One region of the Alteromonas sp. K632G genome, then DNA from elsewhere that is predicted to be linked to it. Evidence: predicted binding sites of a transcription regulator. Region 1 holds the regulator's gene; each other region holds the start of a gene.
What was found. The regulator FNR, encoded in region 1, switches genes on or off when oxygen is low (the NO sensors DNR and NnrR bind a similar motif). The targets are predictions, from matches to a motif close to TTGATCTAGATCAA.
Positions count from the first base shown of each region.

Region 2: atpD (F0F1 ATP synthase subunit beta) is a predicted target of FNR. The motif match lies at 3,526-3,539, and genes of this name have one in related genera.
Region 3: J5X92_RS02690 (cytochrome ubiquinol oxidase subunit I) is a predicted target of FNR. The motif match lies at 2,401-2,414, and genes of this name have one in related genera.

Region 1 covers NZ_JAGGDM010000007.1:51,942-60,072, reverse strand. The annotation lists gene ccoP (cytochrome-c oxidase, cbb3-type subunit III) at 1-256, shown strand, start outside; gene J5X92_RS08535 (FixH family protein) at 394-873, shown strand; gene J5X92_RS08530 (heavy metal translocating P-type ATPase) at 873-3,275, shown strand; gene ccoS (cbb3-type cytochrome oxidase assembly protein CcoS) at 3,277-3,492, shown strand; gene J5X92_RS08520 (sulfite exporter TauE/SafE family protein) at 3,479-4,138, shown strand; gene fnr (fumarate/nitrate reduction transcriptional regulator Fnr) at 4,189-4,929, shown strand; gene uspE (universal stress protein UspE) at 5,027-5,950, shown strand; gene ttcA (tRNA 2-thiocytidine(32) synthetase TtcA) at 6,131-7,072, shown strand; gene J5X92_RS08500 (patatin-like phospholipase family protein) at 7,073-8,080, shown strand; gene J5X92_RS08495 (DUF2987 domain-containing protein) at 8,072-8,131, opposite strand, start outside.
Region 2 covers NZ_JAGGDM010000003.1:92,135-100,265, reverse strand. The annotation lists gene J5X92_RS04635 (F0F1 ATP synthase subunit C) at 1-200, opposite strand, end outside; gene J5X92_RS04630 (F0F1 ATP synthase subunit A) at 200-910, opposite strand; gene J5X92_RS04625 (ATP synthase subunit I) at 900-1,226, opposite strand; gene J5X92_RS04620 (AtpZ/AtpI family protein) at 1,248-1,634, opposite strand; gene J5X92_RS04615 (F0F1 ATP synthase subunit epsilon) at 1,639-2,028, opposite strand; gene atpD (F0F1 ATP synthase subunit beta) at 2,018-3,427, opposite strand; gene J5X92_RS04605 (YceK/YidQ family lipoprotein) at 3,886-4,212, shown strand; gene J5X92_RS04600 (hypothetical protein) at 4,348-4,557, shown strand; gene J5X92_RS04595 (hypothetical protein) at 4,845-5,147, shown strand; gene J5X92_RS04590 (hypothetical protein) at 5,265-5,549, shown strand; gene J5X92_RS04585 (MFS transporter) at 5,696-6,889, opposite strand; gene J5X92_RS04580 (NADH:flavin oxidoreductase) at 7,107-8,131, opposite strand, start outside.
Region 3 covers NZ_JAGGDM010000002.1:6,574-14,704, forward strand. The annotation lists gene cydB (cytochrome d ubiquinol oxidase subunit II) at 1-619, opposite strand, end outside; gene J5X92_RS02690 (cytochrome ubiquinol oxidase subunit I) at 616-2,196, opposite strand; gene J5X92_RS02695 (DUF3365 domain-containing protein) at 2,646-3,284, opposite strand; gene J5X92_RS02700 (sigma-54-dependent Fis family transcriptional regulator) at 3,461-4,726, shown strand; gene J5X92_RS02705 (hypothetical protein) at 4,813-5,235, shown strand; gene J5X92_RS02710 (TonB-dependent receptor) at 5,313-7,406, shown strand; gene J5X92_RS02715 (sulfite exporter TauE/SafE family protein) at 7,546-8,131, opposite strand, start outside.

The DNA of each region.
Region 1 (8,131 bases):
CCAGCAACTTGCTGATGCAGGTAAAGTTCGCTTTGCTGCATGTGCTGCCTGTCATGGTATGGACGGTAAAGGTAACCAAGCACTTGGTGCGCCTAACCTGACTGACAACATTTGGTTATATGGCGGAAGCCATCGTGCGGTTACTGAAACACTAACCTACGGCCGAAATGGTGTTATGCCTTCATTCAAGAAAACCTTGGGTGATGACAAAATCCACGTTGTTGCATCGTACGTTTATAGTCTTTCTAACGACTAAATTCGTATAACCAACAATAATGCTAAAAAGCCTCGTTATCACGGGGCTTTTTTTATGAGAAAATACACCTCTTCAACTGGATGCCTTATTTTTCCTATCGCGCCGGTTTTCCTGTAGTAAACGAGTTGATGTAATTAATGAATACACCCTGGTATAAACAATTTTGGCCCTGGTTCCTTATTGCTGTTCCCCTAATTACATTAGTAATGGGTGGCGTGTTATTGAAATTGGCTATTTCAACCGAAGACAGCTTAGTAGTAGACGATTATTACAAAGAAGGTAAAGCCATTAATGCCCGGCTAGATAAAGAAGCCATCGCGAAACGCAAAAACATAACAACAGAGTTAACCATTACTGATGGCAGTATTGCAGTAAAATTCCATTCAGGTATTCCTCAAGAAGGAAACGCCCTTAAATTGAATTTTTATCATGTGACCATCGAAGAGCGCGATGCAAGTGTATTATTAAGTCGTGATGCTAATGGTATTTACCGTGGTTTTGTGGAAAAGGACTTAACCGGTAAATGGCAAGTCTCGCTTTCTCCTGTAGACGACAGCTGGAAAGTACAAAATACGTTGCAACTTCCCTACTCTGGCGCCATCAAGTTTAATCCGTAATGAGCGAAAACCTTTGTTACCATTGCGCGTTACCTAACGATGCAACACACAAATATGAAGCAGTAATATTAGGCGAAACCAGGCAGCTCTGCTGCCCTGGTTGCCAAGCTGTTGCTCAAGCCATCGTTGATAATGGCTTGGAAGATTATTATCAGTTTCGTACTGAGCCTGCCCAAAAGTCAGACGATGGTATATTAGAAAGCCTTTCTGCGCTTAACGTTTATGACGACCCAGCCCTTCAAGAAGAGTTTGTTTTTGACGAAGGCCAGCACAAGCAAATACAGCTAACCCTTGAAGGCATAACGTGTGCAGCGTGCGGTTGGCTGATTGAAAAGCAGCTTTCAAAAGTATCAGGTATTGCGCAAGTCGCCGTAAACGTTCAAGAGCGTCGCGCACTAATAACCTGGGAACCCGATGTTATTAAACTTAGCCAGATACTCACCACACTAAAACGCATAGGGTATGTTGGCTCACCGTTTCACCCAGATGAACATGAAGCGAGTTATAAACGCGAGCAAAAATCGTTTATTAAAAAGTTAGGCTTGGCAGGCATCATGACCATGCAGGTGATGATGCTAATGGCTGGGCTTTACTTCGATTGGTTTGGTGCCATTGAACAAGAAACCCGTCAATACTTTTATTGGGTTGCACTCACCCTTACCACCCCCGTAGTACTTTATTCAGGAAGCGCGTTCTATTTAGGTGCTTTGAAGGCAATAAGCGCAAAAACCGTGAATATGGATGTGCCTGTCACCCTCGCGGTATTTGGCACCTACTTTGCGGGTTTACGTTCCACTTTGCTTGAGCAAGGTGAAGTGTATTTTGAATCCATATGCATGTTTATCTTTCTACTGCTGTTGAGCCGATTCCTTGAACATAGAAGCAGGCACCGTGCGGCGCAAATTTCAGCCAATATGATGCAATATATTCCGGTTTCAGCGGCTAAAATTGAAGGTGATGGCAGTATCGTTCAGATCCTTGCAAAGCAATTAGCGCCCAATGATGTAGTACTAGTGAAGCCCGGTGAGACCATCCCTGTCGATGGTATTGTGCTAGACGGTACCGCTGCGGTTGATGAGTCTATGTTAACGGGAGAATTTAACCCCGTCAGTAAATCGGCCAGCCATGTAGTTTACGGCGGTACAGTAAACCAAGATGGCACACTAACGGTTAAAGTGACCCAAAGCTTAAAGCATGCCTTGGTCAATCAAATCGTGCGTTTACAAGCTAGCGCCATGGCAAGCAAGCCAAAAGCTGCGCAGATTGCCGATAACTTTTCCCGTTACTTTGTGTTCTCGGTATTGCTGATATCGGCTTTAACGTACAGTTATTGGTCGTTTGTGGGCAGTGAAGATGCTTTTTGGATCACCATCTCTGTATTAGTGGCAACCTGCCCTTGTGCGCTAGGCTTAGCCACACCTTCAGCGTTAACCTGCGCTATGGCGAAGCTGAATCGTCAGGGCATTTTGTTAAAGCGTGCTGACGCCTTAGAGCAACTTAACGATATTGATACCATTGCCCTTGATAAAACCGGCACACTGACCGAAGGTAAGTTCTCATTGCAACAGCGCTGGTTTGCTAAAGGGGTAGATCCAGTGCAGGTAATGGCGCTAACTACATTGTTAGAGTCTCGTTCTGAGCACCCTATTGCCCGTGCCTTCGACAACGATAATGTTAAGTCAAAACATAGAACCCTGCCTAATACCATGAACGGATTTACCGTTACACCAGGTGGCGGCATTAGTGGTGAGATAGACAACGTCGTTTTTACTATGGGTTCAGCCGTATTTTGTAATTTATCAACCACCTCAAAGGTAGATATACCGGCAAATGTGTTTTTGTGTGCCGACGGTGTATTAATGGCCGCGTTCTGCGTAAATGATAGCTTGCGGCAAGATGCCTTAGCGACACTCACCGCACTGAATGAACATCAATTAGTGGTGCTAAGTGGCGACACACAGAAAAACGTTGATGCACTTACTGCTAGTTTACCAATCAACTTAGCAAAGGGTGGCTTATCACCGGAGCAAAAATATTCACAGGTGCATACTTTGCAAAAGCAAGGTCGCAAAGTCATGATGATGGGCGACGGTATAAACGATGCCCCTGTTCTTGCTAGCGCAGATGTGGCGGTTGCGGTAGGAAACGCCACAGATGTGGCCAAAACAGCCGCCGATGTTATTTTGCTAGGAGACAGCTTGCTATCGGTGCCAACCTTATTTTCTGTGGCGAAACAGGCAAAACGTAAAATTCAGCAAAATATTGCATGGTCAGTAGGTTACAATATTATCATTCTACCCTTTGCAGTGTCGGGGTTACTCTCTCCCTGGATGGCCGTGGTTGGCATGTCACTGAGTAGTATTATTGTGGTCACCAATTCAACGAGGTTATTAAGTAAATAATATGAGTATCATTTACGTCTTAATTCCCATCGCTATTATTATTGTTGCGCTGGCACTGGTTATCTTTTTCTGGGCGGTAAAAACCAATCAGTTTGAAGATCTTGATAGACAGGGCTACAGCATTTTGTTTGATGATGATTTATCAGGTGATGAAAAGAAGCTAGCCGAGCAGCGAAAGCAGTTACAACAACGCAAAGAAACAGATGACAGAGATTAATATATTCTCTGCTTTTTTCATTGGAATTGCTGGCGGCGTGCATTGTGTGGGTATGTGCGGTGGTATTGTTGCCGCACTACGCACAGTAACGCCAAGTAATGAACCGGCATTACCCTACACCCTTGCCTATAATTTTGGCCGTATCCTCAGCTACACATTAGCCGGCGCTATTACAGGCGCTGTCGGCCAAATGGCCACCGAGTTTGTGCCTATTGCTAAACCCGTTTTATCTTTGATTAGTGGCGTTATGCTGCTGCTATTAGCGTGTTATTTGGGAAAGTGGTGGCAAGGCTTGAATTATATTGAAGCTATGGGACGCGGCTTATTTAAAGCTATTCAGCCAATATCTAAACGATTTCTTCCATTCAAAAGCCCGGTTTATGCACTACCCTATGGTTTTATATGGGGCTGGCTACCCTGCGGGTTGGTCTATTCCACGTTAACGTGGTCATTAGCATCGGGGTCGGCCGTTGACGGCGCTGCCATCATGTTATTTTTTGGGTTAGGTACTCTGCCCACTTTGTTAGCTGCAAGCGCAGGTAGCCAGTACCTAATAGCTGGTTTTAGGCACCCCGTGGTAAGACAATGCTTTTCCGTAATAGTGGCTATTTACGCTCTCTTTTTAATTTATGCAGCAATTTCATAAACAAAAGAGTAAGATTAATATTAAGTCGACCCTATTTATAGTTTGAACCTATGAGCAAAGGAAGCCAATTCTCAATTCATTGTCAAAATTGCAGTTTCAGCCACTTGTGTTTGCCCGTTGCGCTAAACAAGACTGAGATTGAATCTTTAGATGATATTATTGAGCGAAAGAAACCCCTTCACAAGAGTGATTTGCTGGTAAAGTCGGGAGATAAATTCAACTCTCTTTACGCAGTACGCACGGGCTCTTTTAAGTCTTTCGTCACCAATTCAGATGGTGAAGAGCAGATTACAGGTTTTCACTTCCCTGGCGATATTATCGGCTTCGATGCCTTACGGGAAAATAAGCACCAAAGTTATGCTCAGGCATTAGAAACCGCCATGGTGTGCGAATTACCGTATGAAACGCTTGATGAAATGTCGGTTCAATTTCCTAAGTTAAGACATCAAATAATGAGTTTTATGAGTGCGGAAATTAAACAAGATCATGATCTCATGATGTTGCTTAATAAACGCTCAGCGGAAGAACGTCTATTGTATTTCCTCTCTCAGCTTTCTCAACGTTTCGAAGAACGTGGATTTTCAAATAAAGAATTTCACCTAACCATGACTCGAAATGAAATTGGGAACTATCTTGGTCTAACTATTGAGACCATTAGCCGCCTGTTAAGCCGTTTTCAAAAAGAAAATATTATCCAAGTGGACGGTAAACTCATCACTATTTTAGATTTTGATGAGATGTCACAACGTTTAACGTCTGTGGTTGCACCTAATATCGCCTGTAATAGCTAATCTTCAAAGCTTTTGATCTAAAACAAGTTACGTAATAGCAAATAGGTATTACACTTAAATTGTAGCAACCAAAATTCTGACTATGTTTGGAGGGGTTATGATTAAGTATGAGCGTATTTTAGCGGTTATTGAAGCCGATAGAGAAACCCAACCTGCGCTTAGCCGTGCATATGAACTTGCCAAAAAGACAGGTGCCTCTGTCACCGCCATGCTGGTGGTTTACGACTTATCTTACGATATGACAACCATGCTTAGCCCTGATGATCGTGAAGCCATGCGTGATGCGGTCACTAAAGAACATGCTGGATGGTTGAAAAAAACTTTAGACGACTTAGGTTTTTCTAAAACAGATATAGTTGTGGAATGGAACAACCGTGCCTTTGAAGCTGTGGTGCATTATGTCATCGACAACAGTATAGATTTAGTGGTAAAAGCAACTAAGCGCCATGACGATTTAGCTTCTGTTATTTTTACTCCTACAGACTGGCATCTACTTAGAAAATGTCCCTCCCCCGTATTATTGGTTAAAGATCATGAATGGCCTGAAAATGGTGAAATTATTGCCGCGGTAAATGTAGGCAGTGAAGACGACGAGCATGCCTTACTTAACGACAAAATCACGGTGATTGCTAACGATTATGCCGCGCTGCTCAGCGGTAACGTAAATTTGGTAAACAGCTACCCAGCTACGCCGCTAAATATTGCTATTGAAGTTCCTGAGTTTGACCCAGACACTTACAACAACGCGGTAAAGCATCATCACGAACTTGAGATGAACACACACAGCGAGAAGTATGCTATCGATAGTAAGCGCTGTTATGTGAAGGAAGGCCTTCCTGAAAAAGTCATTCCAAAGATAGCCCAAGATATAGACGCTGAACTTGTTATCATAGGTACGGTTGGCAGAATAGGTATTTCTGCGGCTCTCATAGGTAACACCGCAGAACATGTTATTGATGAACTTGTGTGTGATGTACTGGCAATAAAACCAGACGGCTTTATTTCGCCCCTTTCACGGTAATTCAGACAGGTTCATAAACAGCCTGTCGGCACTGTTTGCTATCTTTGCGCTATAGCTTTAAACGCTATTGTTTTTTGTTAGAAGAGAGGGCCAACAAGATTTAAAAAATCTGAACCTCGCACATTCAATTTTACTTGATTACTGTATAATGGTTTTTTTCGCAGTAACAAAGCTATTGATATGAACAGTGCAGGCACAAACCGTGCGGACGCTCCGTTAACCGCGTCTCAAAACAAACAAAAATACAGCTTTAATAAGCTACAAAAGCGACTTCGTCGAAATGTAGGCAAAGCGATTGCTGATTTCGGCATGATTGAAAACAACGATAAAGTCATGGTGTGCTTATCTGGCGGCAAAGACAGTTACGCTATGCTTGATATTCTTATGTTTTTAAAGCGCATTGCGCCAATTCATTTTGACATTATTGCGGTTAACCTTGATCAAAAGCAGCCAGGATTTCCAGAGCACGTACTTCCTGAATACCTTGAAAGTGTAGGTGTAGAGTACAAAATTGTAGAAGAAGACACCTACTCTATTGTTATGGACAAAGTGCCTGAAGGTAAAACCACGTGCTCACTTTGTTCTCGATTACGTCGCGGTATTTTATACAGCACGGCCAAAAAGCTAGGCGCCACTAAAATTGCCCTTGGCCATCATCGTGACGACATGCTAGAAACGTTCTTTTTAAACATGTTCCATGGCGGTAAGCTTAAATCAATGCCACCAAAGCTGGTTAGCGATAATGGTGAGCACATTGTCATAAGGCCCCTTGCTTATTGTACTGAAAAAGACATTCAGCGTTATTCTGATGCCGTAGAATTTCCTATTATTCCTTGCAACTTGTGCGGGTCTCAAGAAAATTTGCAGCGTCAGAACGTAAAGGCCATGCTACAAGATTGGGATCGCCGTTTCCCTGGGCGTATTGAGTCAATGTTTAGTGCGCTTCAAAATGTAGCGCCGTCACATTTGGTCGACAAGAATTTGCACGACTTTAAAGGCATCTCTACACAGAACGGGCCGGTTGAAGATGGTGATATTGGTTTCGATCCGCCCAGCTTCGAGTCACCCAGTGAGCCTACTGACGACACGGTTCACGTTATCAATTTGATGGAATCAAACTAAATGAAAATTGGTCTAGCATTAGGTGCGGGTGCCGCAAGAGGTTGGACCCACATTGGTATTATTCAAGCATTAGAAAAGCTGGGTATTAAAATTGACGTGGTGGCAGGTTGCTCTATTGGTGCCTATGTTGGTGCCGCTTACGCTAGTGGTAAGTTAGAAGGCCTAAAAGAGTGGTCTTGTTCTTTGTCAGATTGGCAGGTACTTGCTTTGATGGGCGTTGGTTTACGTAGGGGCGGTATTGCTAGCGGGCAAAAAGTGTTTGATAAACTTGCCAGCGAATTTTGTGCCCCAACCTACGAAGCAATGGAAAAACCGTTCGCCTCTGTGGCTACCGATTTGCACACAGGTCGTGAGGTAGTGTTTAGTTCCGGCGAGATTGGCAATACCATTCAAGCTTCGTGTGCTATTCCTGCCCTATTTGCCCCAGTCGCCCATGGCGATCGTTGGTTAGTAGATGGCGCGGTGGTTAATCCAGTGCCTGTTAACCTGTGTCGCCAACTTGGTGCAGACTTTGTTATTGCCGTAAACCTTAATGCTGATTTCAGGCCGCTTAGGCTTGAAAAATTACGACTCGATCACGAAGAAAACCAAAGAAAAACCGAAGACTTTTTCACTAAAAGCCAAAACGTGCTTAAGCAGTGGTTCTCACCTGATAGTAAAGAAAAAGCAGAAACGGAAAGTGAAACCGATAGTAAACATAGCGAGCAAAACGAAGGCGTTGCTAGCGACGCTATTGAGGCCATAGAAGAAACAATTTCGCCGCCACCAAATAAAGTCCCTAAAGGTAACCCTCCAGGGATTTTAAGTGTAATGAGTAGTTCGTTAGAAATACTTCAAGCAAGGGTGACACGTTCTCGTTTAGCGGGCGATCCGCCGGATATTCTGATAGAGCCCCAACTAACCGACGTGGGTATTATGGAATTTCACCGCGCACAAGAGCTATGTGAAAAGGGTGAAGAAACCATCACCCGTATTGCTGAGCAAATTAAGTATCAGCTATTAGCTTGATGCCATAGCGGTAACACGAAGTGGGGCTTTCGGTAGTGTGAGCCCTTTATT
Region 2 (8,131 bases), on a different contig from region 1:
ATAGCAGTTGACTCAATCATGGCGAGCCCTACAAATAAAGTACGGGTAATGGTGGGGGACGCATCGGGCTGTTGGGCAAGCGCGTTTAGCGCACTGGCAACTGCTTTTCCTTCTGCAAGCGATGGCCCCAGCACACCAATACCTATGGTAAGACCTGCGGTGATAATTGAGCAAATTGCTATTAACGTAAGACTGTCCATTATTCTGCCTTTTGTTGTGGTGGCGTTAGGGTAAGGGAGGCTTTCGCACTAACCGTGCTGGCAGCGGCAATGTAAACCGATGCCAATACAAAAAAGATATAGGCTTGAACCATACCGGTTAGCAGGCCAAGCAGTGACATAACAACAGGAAAAATTAGCGGCGAAATAACCAGTAGAATGGCTAAGATCATGGCGCCACTCATCATGTTTCCAAACAAGCGTACGGCAAGGGCTAGGGTGCGTGACAACTCGCCTACAATATTGAAGGGCAACATGAAATACGTGGGTTCCGTGTAAGAAAGTAGATATTGTTTCACCCCTTTGTTTTTTATTCCGTAAAAAGGCACAGATACAAATACACAAAAAGCCAGCGCAAGGGTGGTGGATAAGGAGCTACTAGGCGGCTCAAATCCAGGGAAAATAGTCAGTAGATTTGCCATCGCAATGAACAAAAACAATGTGCCTAGAAACCCCATGTAGCGTCGCGGTTTATCTAAGCCTGCATCTGAAATTTGGTCATTAATGGTGATGACTATTATCTCTAAGGCGTTTTGCCAGCGTGAACGATGACTTTTTTTATTGAGGTTACGAGTGATTAAATAGGCACCAATTATCAGTAGCGCCATAATGACCCAAGTAAAAACAAGCGTAGCGCTGATTTTGATAACACCATACTGCCAATAAATAATTTCATCAGGGCTAAGGTGCATGATGCAGGGCTCCTTTCTCTGCGCCGTTAGGGTTAGCGTTATTAATGATTTTAGTCATTAATATTCTACCTATCACAAAACCTGCCAGGCAGGCTGATAGACGCCAAATATCATTATCACCCACCCAGTAAAAAACAGTGATTGCCGTCCCCATACGAAGCAATAAGCTACTTAAAAACCATAGCGCTGGGTGCGTGGCATTAATGCCTTTTTTTACGGTAAACCACAGGGCATAGAAAAAACAGCAACCTAGCATTGTGCCTATAACAAAAGGCAAAATAAGTGAGGTTAAACTTAAATTTTCGATGGGTATCATTGCTAGGTGGCTCCTTATTTTTTATTCGCTTTCTTTACTTGTTTTTGTTTTGGATTCAGTGTTTGCCTTCTTGGTGACGATAGGGTTATGCATCGCTGCATACTCTTTGCTTACCCAATTCCACGCAATAAAGCAGCCTAACGTTAACCCTGCCAGCAAAAATATAAGCGTATAAACGCGAGAATCACTAATTCTGGCGTCAAGCCAAATGCCTAAGGCAATACCCAACAGCGTGGGAAGTGCAACAGACCAACCCACAACCCCCATTAAACCTAACCCAAACCATACACCTGGATGTTTATGGCGCTTAGCATGTAACTTCAATGCCACCTTCTTATTTACATGATGAGACATGCTGTGTGAGCGCCGCGGTGTAGTGTTTTTAGCCTTAACAGTTGGTTTATCCATTAAGTTACTGCTTAGACAGTGACGAAAATTGTTTAAGAAACCCGGTTTCCAACTTAGCTAACACAGCCCGCAGGGCTTGTTGCTCTTCATCCAGATTAATAAATTCTTCGGTAACCGCCTGCTGCAAAGTTTCAAGGGATTGCCCACTTATTGCTCTTCTAACGGAAATAGAGACTTGCTTTCCCGTTTTCACTAACACCCCTTGATCAATAGCAACAAATTGAGGCGCTTGGTTATTACATTGATAAGTTAAAATTCCAGGTACCAAGGGGGTGATACAATCTAAACGGTGAGGCAGAATGCCAAAACTTCCTGAAGGGGTTTCAACAATAAGATTGCTGATGCCTGATAGCTGGGCAAATATTTGATTGGGTAAAAGAATATTAACCTGCATGATGTGCCTCATCTGATGCTGTTTTAGGTGCTTTCTGACCGCTAATCGCGTCATTAATATCACCAATCATGTACAACGCGCTTTCTGGATACTCGTCAAACTCGCCACTTAAAATGCGCTCGCAACCTTCCAATGCTTGCTCGATAGTCACGAACTTTCCTTGCATGCCAGTAAATTGCTCGGTAGTGAAAAATGGTTGAGTAAAAAAGCGCTCTAATCGACGGGCTCTTGCCACAACATTTCGGTCTTTTTTAGATAACTGTTCTAACCCCAACATGGCAATGATGTCTTTTAATTCGTTGTACTGGGCAAGAATATGGCGAACCTGTTGTGCTACTTGGTAATGTCTGTCGCCAACCACATTAGGGGTGGCCAGTTTTGAACTAGACTGCAACGGATCTACGGCTGGATAAAAGCCTTCACTAGCGCGTTTGCGTGATAACACTAAGGTTGCTGATAGGTGAGAAAAAGTATGCACCGCTGCTGGATCGGTAAAGTCATCAGCAGGCACATAAACTGCTTGAATAGACGTAATGGCACCGTTTTGTGTATTGGCGATACGTTCTTCTAAACTTGATAATTCAGTGCCGAGGGTGGGCTGATAACCCATTCGTGATGGCATTTGTCCCATTAGGCCAGACACTTCAGATCCTGCTTGAATGAAGCGAAATATGTTGTCGATGAGTAATAGCACATCTTTCTTTTCGTCATCACGAAAGTACTCAGCCATGGTTAGCGCACTATGACCTATTCTAAAGCGACTTCCAGGAGGTTCATTCATTTGCCCGAATAGCATAACCATGTTGTCTAACACACCAGCCTGTTTCATCTCGCGATAAAGTTCTTCACCTTCTCTGCAGCGTTCGCCTATACCGCAAAATATACTTACGCCTTGTTGGTGGCTTACCATGTTGTGGATCATTTCGGTAAGTAACACGGTTTTGCCCACGCCAGCGCCACCAAACAAGCCCGCTTTTCCACCTCGCTCAAGTGGGCATAACACATCAACGATTTTTATGCCGGTTTCAAATATCTGTAGCTGGCTGGAAATACTAACAAGGGGAGGAGGGGATTGATGAACGCTGCGCCGCTCTGTGTTATTAATAAAGGGCTTGCCATCAATTGCTTCGCCAAACACATTGAACATTCTGGTGAGTATTGAAGGACCAACGGGCACTTTCAACGGGCCTTGCGAACTTTTCACTAGCATACCGCGAGCTAAACCCTGGGTAGGCGTTAGCGCAATAGTGCGTACCTCTTCTGCCGAGAGTTGAGAAACCACTTCTAACGTTATTTTACCGTCATTAGCGTAAATGATGGTGTGGATGTCTGGCAGTTGATTAGTAAAACGGATATCAACAATACTCCCTCTTACCGCCACAATAACGCCATTATGCATCGCATCTATTTGTTCTTTGGTTGAATGTGTCACTTGGTGCTCGCTCAATAAAAGATGCTATCACACCAACAGAATACGCCGTTTATTTATTGAACAATTTGACCTTTATCAAACATTTTGAATGTTTGATTTAAATTCACACCCATTCAAATATAAATCTACATTGAATTTGAGTATGAACTTCAGGCGGTGGTAACATGAGAAGATAAGTATGGCTCATGCCTTCGTCGGGCATTTTAGCCGGGTATCTTAGGCGGGTATTTTAGTCGAGTATTGGGGGCGGGTAATGATACTCCTCATTACCGTTCGCTACTGAGATCGGTGATTAATGGTATCGGTGAACAATGGAACCGTTGATGGATGGAACCGTTGATGGATGAAACCGTTGTTCAATGAAACTCTTGATGAAATCAGCATTAGTTTGATAATGCTCACTTAATAAATGGAATTAGTAGTATATGAAAGTTTTGCCTCTCGCCCTCTTATCTTTAGCGTGTTGCTCTTGTGCCACTGTGAAAACTATTTCTCCTGACAACAACCATGTTCAAATTGAACATCAAGGTAAGAAAAGTTACTGCGAAGAAATACCTCGTGTATATAGTGGTTTTTCATACAATATATGTTTGTTAAACGGTGAACCAAGCCGACGTGAAAATATCGGTTCTACGTTTGGGAATGTCCCTTTCTTTGTTATTGATGCAGCGTTTTCTATTGTGGCTGACACTATTGTTATTCCATACACCGCAGTACAACAGATAGATAAAGGCAGCATTAACGTTAACTAAACTACACTTTCACTCGCTTCTTTATCGTTTAGCTCCTCGTGTAAAAATATTCAACTTTACGTAAAGGCGATGGTAAGACGTCCATCGCCTCCGCTAAGGTTGATTTTACCAAGATGATAAAATGGAACGCTTGTTATGAATATTAATGCGACATTGTTTGGGCAAGTTATTGTTGTATTTGCTTTACTCATGGCTGCGCTTGGCTATTACTTAGGGAAGCGAAAAACCCGATCGCCTAATCTTACCGCAGTCGTAGCGTTCTTTTCTGCACTCGTGCCGCCGTTAGCAATTATATTGCTAATCGTACTGGTACTAAAAAACGATGTGAAAACGTCAAAAACATAACCTTGGATTAACGAAGCATGCCCGCTAAAGCTTTCGTTTAGCGCAATTTAGTAGCACCAACTTATACGCCCATTTCTGAGCTTCTAGATTACGCCTAGAAAGACTACGCCTAGAAAGACTACACCTAGAAAGGCACGCAACATATCTCGTTACACCTCACTCTTTGTCAGCAAAGCAGTTATTGTCTATTCTGCTTTTAAGCTAATTGCACCGGGCGTGTCGCTTTCAATTCACCTAGAAGCATCTATAAGCGGCTCAAACTGCGTCACATACACGTGGGAATGATGATGGAAGAAGTTATTGTAGGGGAAGTAGCCAAAGGTCTCTTCAGGGCAGCTGGTTACCTAATTATTGAATTGTTTTTTTGGACAGTTTGCTATTGGGTAGGTTGGCCTATTTGCAAAGCGGTCACGTTTGGCGGATACCCAAAACAAAATAATCTACGGCGCTCAGAAAGTGAGAACGGACGGGAAAGTGAAGGCCGAAATTTTGGTGGCCGTAGTAGTAATCAGCACAGTAATGCATGGTGTGCATTGGTGGGTCTTGCCGTCGTTGTATCAGCTTTCTTGTTCATAATAACCCACTTTTAATAGCCAACAGTTATGCCAGTTACCGTGAATTAGGTATTTATAAGTAAATAACCTGCGACATTGAACAGGTTACATGTAATGCTTTGAACATTAGAACAATGACCTACCAGAGCTATTATGAATTTAGATAAATCGACAAAACGCATTGCTAAAAGGGTAAAGAAAGGATTTCAAGGCTACCCACAAATTACTTTAACGTATTATGGCGAAACGCCTGATTGCGCAAACGAAGTAGTGATGGGATTTATTGCCGAAGAAGGCGTTGCTCCACAAAAGCAGAAGTTTGCCAGCAAGACTGATGCAAGAACCGATGAAACTATTCAAACTACATTACTTAAAGTTATTGAACGGGCCGACGCAAAAACGGTAACAGAAGCCGAAGAGATTGTGGTCAGAAAATAGCGCCTGTTTAGCAACGCTGCAGTTTATTGAGAGCCTTACATAGACGTTAGTAAAACGATTTAAGTAGAAAGTCACCAATATAATTCACCATGATAATTCACAAATAGCAGCAAGCAGCGAGCCCACTTAATGGCATTCACTATTTTTTAATGGCGTGTTTTAAATTTTAGCGTAAAGAAAAACACCAATAAATAACAGCTGAACGAAAACCAGTAGGGCAGTGAGGCATCTATAGCATAAAGATATGAGCCTAAAAGCGGGCCTACTGCGAACCCCAAAGGCGGGCAGGCGCCAGCGATGCCTGCTACCGCACCTTGTTCATCTGATGATACCGCTACCGATACCCCAGCCATAAACCCTGGCCCCGCTATGCCTAACCCCAAACCCAATACGCACATGGCTGACATAAATTGAAGTTTAGTTTCACCAGAAGCTAAGATAGCAAACGCTATCATCATGATGGGCATTGAGAGCCGTAATAAGGTGAAAGGGCGAAGCTTTAATCGAGGAATAACCAGCATTTGAACCAACAACGCAGATGCGGCAGAAATCATTAAACTGAAGCCTACAATTTTGGCGGTATCGGTGCTGTTTAGTCCGAAGGTGTCTTGAAACCGAAAGGCTATAGTTTGCTGAACGATGGCAAAGCCCATAAACAACAATACGCCTGCTACTATTAATGGGAATATTCTAGGATCAGTGTATTTAAGCTTCTTGGGTGCTGAAGTATGTGTAGGCTTAGGCAATACGGGCAAAGAGTACATGGCTAATACCGCGACGGCAACGGTTACACCCACAGAAAAATAAAGCGGCGTAAGTAAACTTATACTGGCCAACAACCCACCAATGGCAGGCCCCAAAATTGAGCCAATATTGGTTGCAGCGCCTAGCGCGCCCATCCCCTTTACTCGCTCTTCTACCGTAGTGATATCTGCCATGTAGGCACTTGCTGAAGGCGATACAGCAGCCATTACCGTGGCATTGCCCACTCGCGTAATGATAAGTAAGACAAGCGCTGCTAAAGGAGCTAGCAGGCCTAATAGTGCAGCTTGGAATACACCCGCGAAAACCAAAGTACCCGCAGAATAACCAAACAATCCTATTAAGAGTACTATTCGTCTACCCCAGCGATCGCTAGCACGCCCCCACAAAGGGCTGATTAAAAATAATGTGAGAGACGAGCAAGAAATAATGGCGCCAATTTGCACTTCTATTAGGCCAATTTCTCTACCTAGCGGTGCTAAAATTGCGAACAGAACGGTTTGCGCAAATCCAATGGCAGCTGCGGCTAATAGCAGTGTATTTTTAGCTAACTTATTAGACGGCATGGGTTGTGTCATAGTGAAGATTACTGCTTGGTTGTACGGTCAATGATGAGCGTAGTGTTGTCAGCCATTCTGGATGTTGCCACTCAAATAATCCCATGTGCGTTTGCAAACATTTTAGTAAGCAAGTTAGCCAGATCATTAGCGAATTTATTGAGTGAACGTGCAAAGGTTCCACAAGCATTAATATAAATGCCTATGGAACTGCCTATGCACGAGCTTGTATAACTGCTTATGTAAGCGACGCGAGGGCTTTCCCTGAGAATTCCTCTAATTCATCAAGCTGGTTGTTTTTGATTTTATTTGCCCAATTGGCATCTTGGAGTAGGGCGCGGCCTACGGCTACCAAATCAAACTCGCCTTTTTCTAAACGTTCAATCAAATCATCGATAGCACGCGTGTTCGAACCTTTCCCGGTGAAGGCACCAAAGAAATCATCGTTAAGACCTACTGAGCCTACGGTAATTGTTGGCTTGCCAGTAAGCTTTTTCGTCCATCCTGCTAGGTTTAAATCGCTACCTTCGAATTCATTTTCCCAGTAACGGCGCTGTGAACAATGGAATATGTCTACACCTGCATCACTAAGCGGGGCTAAAAATTCTTCAAGTAATTGCGGTGTTTCCGCGAGGCGCGCTGTGTAATCTTGTTGTTTCCATTGTGAATAACGCAGCACAATGGGGAAGTCAGGCGACGTAGCGGCGCGGATCGCTTTAATAATTTCTACCGCAAAGCGACCACGGTTCGCCATGCTGCCACCCCAATCATCGGTGCGCTCGTTAGTGCCGCTCCAGAAAAACTGGTCAATCAAATAGCCGTGTGCCCCGTGAATTTCAATACCATCAAAACCAATGCGTTTAGCATCTGCCGCAGCGGTTGCGAAAGCACCGATTACAGACTCAATATGTTGTTGAGTCATTGGCTCTGCGCCTTGCTTACCAGGCTTAAATAAGCCTGAAGGCCCTGCACTAGGCAGTTCCGGGAAAGGGGCTTTTTCAGCAACACGAGCCATTCCTACGTGCCAAAGCTGAGGCATAATTTTACCACCAACACTGTGCACGGCCTTTACCGTTTCTTCCCAACCGGCAAGTGCCTTGTCACCGTGAAAAACAGGAATGCGATGGCTCATATTAGCTACCGGATCGTTTACCGTAGTGCCTTCTGTGATAATTAATCCTGTTCCACCTTCAGCGCGGCGGCGATAGTAATCAGCAACCTCTGTGGTAGGAATACCTTCAGGAGAAAATTCACGCGTCATCG
Region 3 (8,131 bases), on a different contig from region 1:
ATATAAACGACGTTACACGTGCTCTAGATTCAATGAAACCATCCGTTTTCATTTGTAACCAGGTAGCGCCGTGATTCAGTAAGATAGCCACTGACAATAATCCAGATACAAGCGCAAATGGAGTAAGCAAACCAAAGAAAGAGCCGGTGTACGTTGATTTAAGTGTGTTGTCGAATTCAAACGGCACACCTAATAACAAGTTACCAAAGGCCACGCCAAAAATAAGCGCAGGAATGAAACCACCAGCAAACAATGCCCAATCCCATGCTTTTCGCCACTGAGCATTTGGCAGTTTACTGCGATAATCAAATCCAATTGGACGCATCCAAAGCGCAATTAGCGTTAGCGCTAGGGCTAAGTAAAACCCTGAGAAAGCAGTAGCATAAATCATCGGCCAGGCTGCAAAAATGGCACCACCTGCCGTAATAAACCACACTTGATTTCCATCCCAATGCGGCCCAATGGTATTAATCATTACGCGACGTTCTTTGTCTGTTTTACCAATAATGGTCAGCAGTGAACCTACACCTAAATCGAACCCATCTGTTACTGCGAAACCAATCAATAGCACACCAATAAGGCACCACCAGGCTACGCGAAGAAATTCATAATCAATCATGCGTTTGCTCCTTTTGCATCAAAGTCGATTAGGTCGTCATCTTCATCACTATGATTATCTTCAGGCGGTACTGGCCCTTTTTTGGCGAACTTCTTCATCAAGTAAAAAGCAACAATGAACATTACAGTGTAAAACGCTGAGTAGGCGACTAACGTAGTAACAATGTCAGAAATAGACAAATTAGACGTTGATGCATGCACTGGCAGAATCTCTGCAATGGACCAAGGCTGGCGACCAAACTCAGCCACAAACCAACCGGCTTCACACGCAACCCAAGGCAGCGGCAAGCTATACAATGATGCTTTCAACAACCAGCGAGGCTGCGTAATTTTATGTTGAGTGCTGTAATAGAAGGCAGCCAAGAATACGGCTAGCATAATAAAGCCTGATACCACCATTAATCGGAAACTCCAAAATAAGGGGGCGACTTTAGGAATACTGTAATCTACTGCTTTTTTTAAGGCCGCTTCAGAAGGCTGTGTGACATCATCCGTAAATGGCTCTAATAACATGGCATAGCCCATATTATCTTTATGTGCGTCAAACAGGGCTTGTTCGTCTGCAGAAGCCGTTCCATCTCGAACACTATCGAGCAAACCGTACGCTTTAATACCATCAAGAATACGTAAGCGGTTTTCTGCTTTAATATCTTTTAAGCCTTTCACTTCCTCGGTAAGTGAACGAGTAGCAATAATGCCCATCGCCCAAGGAATTTGAAGTGCGTATTCGGTTTCCTCTTTTTCATCATTAGGAATACCAAATACGGTAAAAGGCGCAGGTGCTGGGTGGGTCTCATATTCCGCTTCAACCGCAGCCAATTTCACTTTTTGCACTTCACCTAATTCGTAACCACTTTCGTCACCAAGCACAATCACTGACAAGGTAGCCGCTAGGCCGAAGCTAGCCGCAATAGCGAAAGAACGACGGGCAAATGCGATATGCTTGTGGTTAAGTAGGTAATAACTAGAAATAGCCAATACAAACATGGCACCTGTTACGTAGCCCGCTGAGACGGTATGCACAAACTTTACTTGCGCGACAGGATTGAAGATAACCTCGGCAAAACTTGTCATTTCCATGCGCATGGCTTCAAAGTTAAATTCTGCGCCTACAGGGTATTGCATCCAACCATTGGCAATGAGTATCCATAGAGCTGAGAAGTTAGAACCAATAGCCACCAACCAAGTGGTCATTAAGTGTCTTCCCTTCGACATTTTATCCCAGCCGAAGAAGAACAATCCAACGAAAGTCGATTCTAGGAAGAACGCCATCAGACCTTCAATAGCCAGCGGTGCCCCAAAAATATCCCCTACATAGTGAGAATAGTAGGACCAATTCATACCGAACTGAAACTCCATAGTGAGGCCGGTAGCCACACCAATGGCGAAGTTAATACCAAACAACTTGCCCCAAAACTGAGTCATTTGTTTGTAAATTTCTTTGCCTGTCATCACATAAACGGATTCCATAATGGCAAGCATGAAACTCAACCCTAAGGTTAAGGGCACAAATATAAAGTGGAACATCGCAGTTAGCGCAAATTGCCACCGCGATAGCTCGACTAACGTATCGCTCATGGGTTTTCTCCCTAGTTAAAAAACAGTACGGCAAGCCGCTAAAATTCTTTTAAATCAATAACCTTAAAAATAAGGCCGCACCGTAAGACTTGTACTTCTGACGGAGGTTTAGCAAGCTTTGCGCCAGCTATGGCACGATTGCCCATCACCACCTGTATTCCCTACCATGCGGCGCAATTATTCCACTAAGTCGAACCAGCCGCGTTGATCCATCTCAAACAAGATGAGAGGAAATTGCGCCAAAAATGACAATTCCCGCCATTTTTGACAAATAAAAATTAAATGAAGTAATAGGTCAAAAAATCTGAAAGTGGAGGGTTTGCAAAAAGCACTGGAAAGGAATTAGGTGAATAGAAATAAGTAAAGAGAGTAAGAAGAAATAAGCGAGAGGCGATAGAGATGCAACTGAGCCAGTAAAGGCCCGTTGCATCTTCTAAATAAAGAAATGGCTATTCGGGTGAATAGGTAAGCGTGAAAGCCCCTCTTAAACTGCCCGGCGCTAAACCCGTGGCGGTATCTTCAGGGTATTTCTCTTTAATAATATCTAACACTGCTGGGGCCACGTTATTGCCATGACAGGCTGTACATACTTGCCCCGTAACAATCGCTGACATATAGCGCAATTCACCTGTTTCTTCATTCCACTGTGATGCCTCTAGCGGCATAGGCAATTGCTTAGATAAGGCATCTGCAAACTCGTGCAATTGGGTTTCTTCCCATGCATCTGGTTGGTTGTCTTGGTTACGCACTTGCAGCGCGGTGCGCCCTACCGTCCAACCATCCTTCTTGAGCGCTTCTGCAATAGGCCCAGCAGCCACATAGCACTCTTCTACCCCTGCTTCCAAACCACCTTTTGAAATAGCTTGCTGAAGCCTCGACTTTAACGCGCCCCCTAGTGCTTTGGCATTGCTACGTGCTTGATTTAGCTTATCTTCGGGGCCTGCCAGGGTGGTTTCAGTTGCGTGTTGTGTAGCTATGCTGTCTTGCGGCTGCGGCATTTCAGCCGCTAGCGCGGTTGATAGTACGATTAATAGTGAAGCAGATAAAAAGAACCCACTTATCACAACAGCCGTTAATCTCGTTTTCATATTCTTTTCCTCAATGGGGAGCATTACCTACCAAGATACGTACAAGGCTCGTGCCAATGTGATACCTTAAACCTAGATTAATTACCTTATGGGTGTAGGTTGTATCTATACCGCATGCGCACCCACCCCGTATCGCTAGGTGAAGCTGTTACATGAATATCTCGATTGTTCAGGCAATGATAGATGCCATCGATAAACCCGCTATTTTCATTAATCATCAGTATGTAATAGAGGCGGTTAACCAGCCTTATCGCAATACCTACCCTGTGGATATTATTCCGGGTAAAAGTCAGTGTTTTAAGGTGTCACACGGTAATACTAAGCCTTGTGATCAATGCGGTGAAAGCTGCCCTATTCAGCAATGCAAAGACACCGGCCGGACTGCAAGTGTGGTTCACATTCACACCACAAAAAGCGGTCAAAGCTATTGTGATATTCTCATGCGGCCGGTTCACGACGCTAATGGCGACCTGCTTGGTTACTTAGAAATATTAGATAAACTCGCGTTTGCATCAAATTACCCTACCAAGGGTAAAATGATAGGTGAGTCTGCCGCCTTTAAAGCCATGCTGAATAAAATTAATCGGGCCGCAAAATCCGATATAGCCGTGTTGCTTCAAGGCGAAACGGGCACAGGTAAAGAGCTGGTTTCTCATGCCCTGCACACCAGTAGCCACCGCGCTGAAAAACCTTTTGTGGTAATAGAGTGTACGGGGTTAGCTGATACGCTTTTTGAATCGGAGTTATTCGGCTACGAGAAAGGCGCTTTTACTGGCGCGCAATCAAACAAAAAAGGATTAGTTGATGCCGCCCAAGGCGGAACGCTATTTTTTGATGAAATTGGCGATGTGCCTCTTACCATGCAGGTGAAGTTACTACGGTTGTTTGAAACTCAAACCTACCGCCCAGTTGGAAGCGTGCAAGTAAAAAAAGCCGATTTCCGTTTAGTATGCGCTAGCCATAAAGACTTAAAATCCTTAGTGGAAAAAGGTGAATTCAGACAAGATCTTTACTACCGTATTGCAGGTTTCCCCATACACCTTCCGCCACTTCGTGAGCGTCAAAGCGACATTGAATTGCTGTGCAGCCACATGTTGCACGAACTGCCTTCGAAAAAGCGTTTACACAAATCCACTATTGAAATGCTAACCAACTATACCTACCCAGGTAACATTCGAGAGCTTAAAAATATTGTGGAACAAGCGTACTTGTTGGCAGATGAAAATGTAATTTACCCAACCGATTTGCCCGAGCTAGTTAGCGAACCCACTGTCCACACAAATGAAAGAGTCCTCACTCTGGAAGCTGCTGAAGCTAAGTACCTTGAAAAGGTAGTGGCAAAGCACGAAGGCAGTATAGACACTCTTGCCAATGCACTAGGTGTCAGCCAGCGGACGTTATATCGTAAGCTTCAATCGCTAGGGTTAAAGGTTAAGGGTTAAATAGCTCGCAGTAAAAACCCTTTCAACATCCTATTTTTAACGTATTATTAGATAAGTTCCGGTAGAAATAGAATACTGCTTTGCCATTGAAGTCATTATTTACACTGCTAGTATGCCTAACCCTGCTTTTGCAAAATGCGATGGCATTGGGGCTTGCGGCTGTTTCAATGGAAAAGGCCCAGCAATTTACTACCCAGTTTAACGACAGCAACAACGATATAGAACTTATCTGTACCGGTAATACCATGCGCTGGATATCATTAAGCGCGACTGAACATGCCGGTGAGTTTGTTTATGTTAGTGTCGATATTAGCAAAATACCGGTAGAACATATCGACTGTACCAATAGCCTACTTTCTGATTTACCCAACGCGGTAAAGTCACCTGAGTTTTCACTTCCCTTAATAACCTTTGTTAGTTATAACAACCTTGCTACTGCCATTGCACAGCGGCCCTATACCGCATACGCCTACGCGGCTCCGCTGTCACGCGCTCCACCCCTTTCATAGTTTTCCCATAACACTTTATTTATAACGCGCTTTTATCAGCGTTATCGCTGACGTTGTTTAATTAAAATGGACTAATTATGAAAAAAACAGCCATTGCACTAGCAGTATGTACTGCTGGCTTTTCCCCTTTTTTGTATGCTCAAGACACCGCTTCAACAGAAGTGATTACCGTTATTGGCGAGCCGCTCACCCTCACTAATAATGCGCCGGTTTCGGCCTCTACTAATACCGAAGCTGACTATGGCGATCAACTCGCTGCCCTTCCTGGCGTAACTATTTCACGAAACGGCCCCGTAACCGGGTTAATTCAATACCGTGGCCTTTATGGTGATAGAGTCGGCGTGACTATTGATGGTGTAGATATTGCGGTCGCAGGCCCTAACGCTATGGATTCCCCGCTTTCACATGTGTTACCTGAACCCGGCCTTCAGGCCGTGCTGTATCGCGGAATAGTACCGGTAAGTGCAGGGGTTGAAACCTTAGGCGGTAAACTAGACATTCGTGCCGACGCTCAGCACTTGTTTGCACAAGCTAATGGCCTGCAGTTTAATGCCAGCGCCGGTGCGTTTTCTCCCGGCGATGCACAGCAGTACCAAGCCAATGCATTTTATGGCACAGACAATGGCTTTTTTAGCGGCGCATTTACCCACCAGCAACGTGACGAGCGCGAGGCTGCCTCTAACGATGCAGGCTCAAACATAACTATCCCTAATTCTCAGTACCAAAGAAACGGCGGTAAACTTCGTGCAGGCTATAGTTGGGGCAAGCATAGCCTAGATGTCAGCTACCAAACACTGAACACTAACAATAGCGGTACTGCGGCTCTTGCCATGGATATTACGTCTATAGATGCGGCGTGGTATCGCTTAGGTTATCAATACCAAGCCGATGATGAGCGTATGTTAAAAGTCAGCGTGTTTGGAAATAGCAACCAACACGCCATGGACAATTTTTCTCAACGCGCGGTTTCGATGGCCAGCACGGCAAGACAAAACGATGCCGATTCCGTTGCACAAGGAATAGAGGCAAGCTACATCACCCCAGCCCTTAATGGTGAACTTGAAGTAGGCTTTAGTCATTTACACAGTCGAAATAGCTCTGTTATCACCAACCCGAATAACAGCGCATTTTATATCAATAACTTTAGCGATATTACCCGCGATACTTACAGTGGTTTTACCGAATGGCATAGAAAAACCGACACCGCTGATTACCTGCTGGGCCTTCGTTATACCCAAATTGATATGGACGCTGATGCAATAGACTCTAACATGGTAATGATGAACGATGCGGTGGCCACACTAGCGTCTAACTTCAACACCGCCGAACGTAGTGAAACCTACAATATGCTAGATGCGGCAGCGACTATTCAAATACCCGTAAGCGAAACGGTGACAGTCTTTACGGGTATCTCCCAAAAGAACCGCGCGCCTAATTATTATGAACGTTACACCTGGTTACCATTAGGCATTACAGGCGGCATGGCAGACGGGTTCAATTACATTGGTAACCTTGAACTCGATAACGAAACTGCGCGTCAAATTGAGTTTGGTGTTACTTACAGCAAAAATGACTGGACCGTTTCACCACGACTTTATTATCAAGACATAGAAGACTATATTACTGGCACCCCGAGCAGCAATGCAGCTGCGGTTATGTTCTCGACCATGATGGGGTCTGATACACCGTTTCAATGGACGAATACCGACGCAGTTATTAAAGGCCTAGACGTTACGATTAACGGTAAGCTATCTGACAACCTGCTTCTAACGTCTACAGCAAGTTTGAGCCATGGTAATAGAGACGATATAGACGACGGGTTATTTCGCATTGCCCCTGAGCAATTAACTACCCGTATTGAGTGGCAAAGCGAGCTTATGCAATCGCCGCTTATGTTGTCAGTTACGTCTCATTTAGTGGGTGCACAGAATCATACCTCTGCCCTACAAAATGAAAGCAGTACATCAGGTTACGGACTTATACATTTGGGCGCACGCTGGCAACTTACTCAAGCCTTTAGCGTGTCGGTACAGCTTCAAAATGCGCTTGATAAGTACTATACCGCTCATACCGCAGGTGTTAACCGCGTATCAGATGCCGATATTGCGGTAGGAGATAAACTGCCTGGGACTGGCAGAGAATGGCAGATCTCAGCGAGCTATCGCTTTTAGCGACCACTATTCACTGGCCCACTCCCAAAGCGAGCCAACATGTAAATTACGATAAAAAAGGTAAAGTGATAGGCGAAGATATTCGCCTATCACGCTTTCGTTGAGTAATTCATAGGCAAACAACATCGAACAAGCTGACCTACACTAAATCAGACACTGCCTGCACAATTAAGCGGATTGCTAATAAGGTAACGATAACCTTAAACAGCACGAGAAATTTATCGGCTGGAATCTTCTTGAGTACTTTTAGCCCCACGTAAGTCCCCACTGCGCCACTTATAATCATGGCAAAAATTAATCCTAGCCATTGAAAAAAGGAGAATCCTACAAAGGTAAACACAAACGCTTTTAACCCATGTTGAAAGGTAAGGCACGAGGCCATGGTGGCGGTTATCTGCATTTTATTGTAATTGTTCCGATGCACAAACGCGGCAACTAGCGGCCCCGTAGCCCCCACAAACATAGAGATTAACGTGGTGACCAGCCCCGCTAGACTTCGCCCAGCGGGCTGCATTTCCTGCGCTTTTGGTTTGCTGCCCCACACCAAAAATAAGATAAAACCCGCTACAGCAAATTGGATTACGACTAAGGGCAATTGCACGACTATAAACGTAGCCAGCACCGCCCCCAACAACGCCCCAAACGAAAAGAACTTCACCATAGACCAATCAACATAACGAAAGGTCATTAGTGCTCGGTTGCCGTTTGAACCTAACTGTACCAAC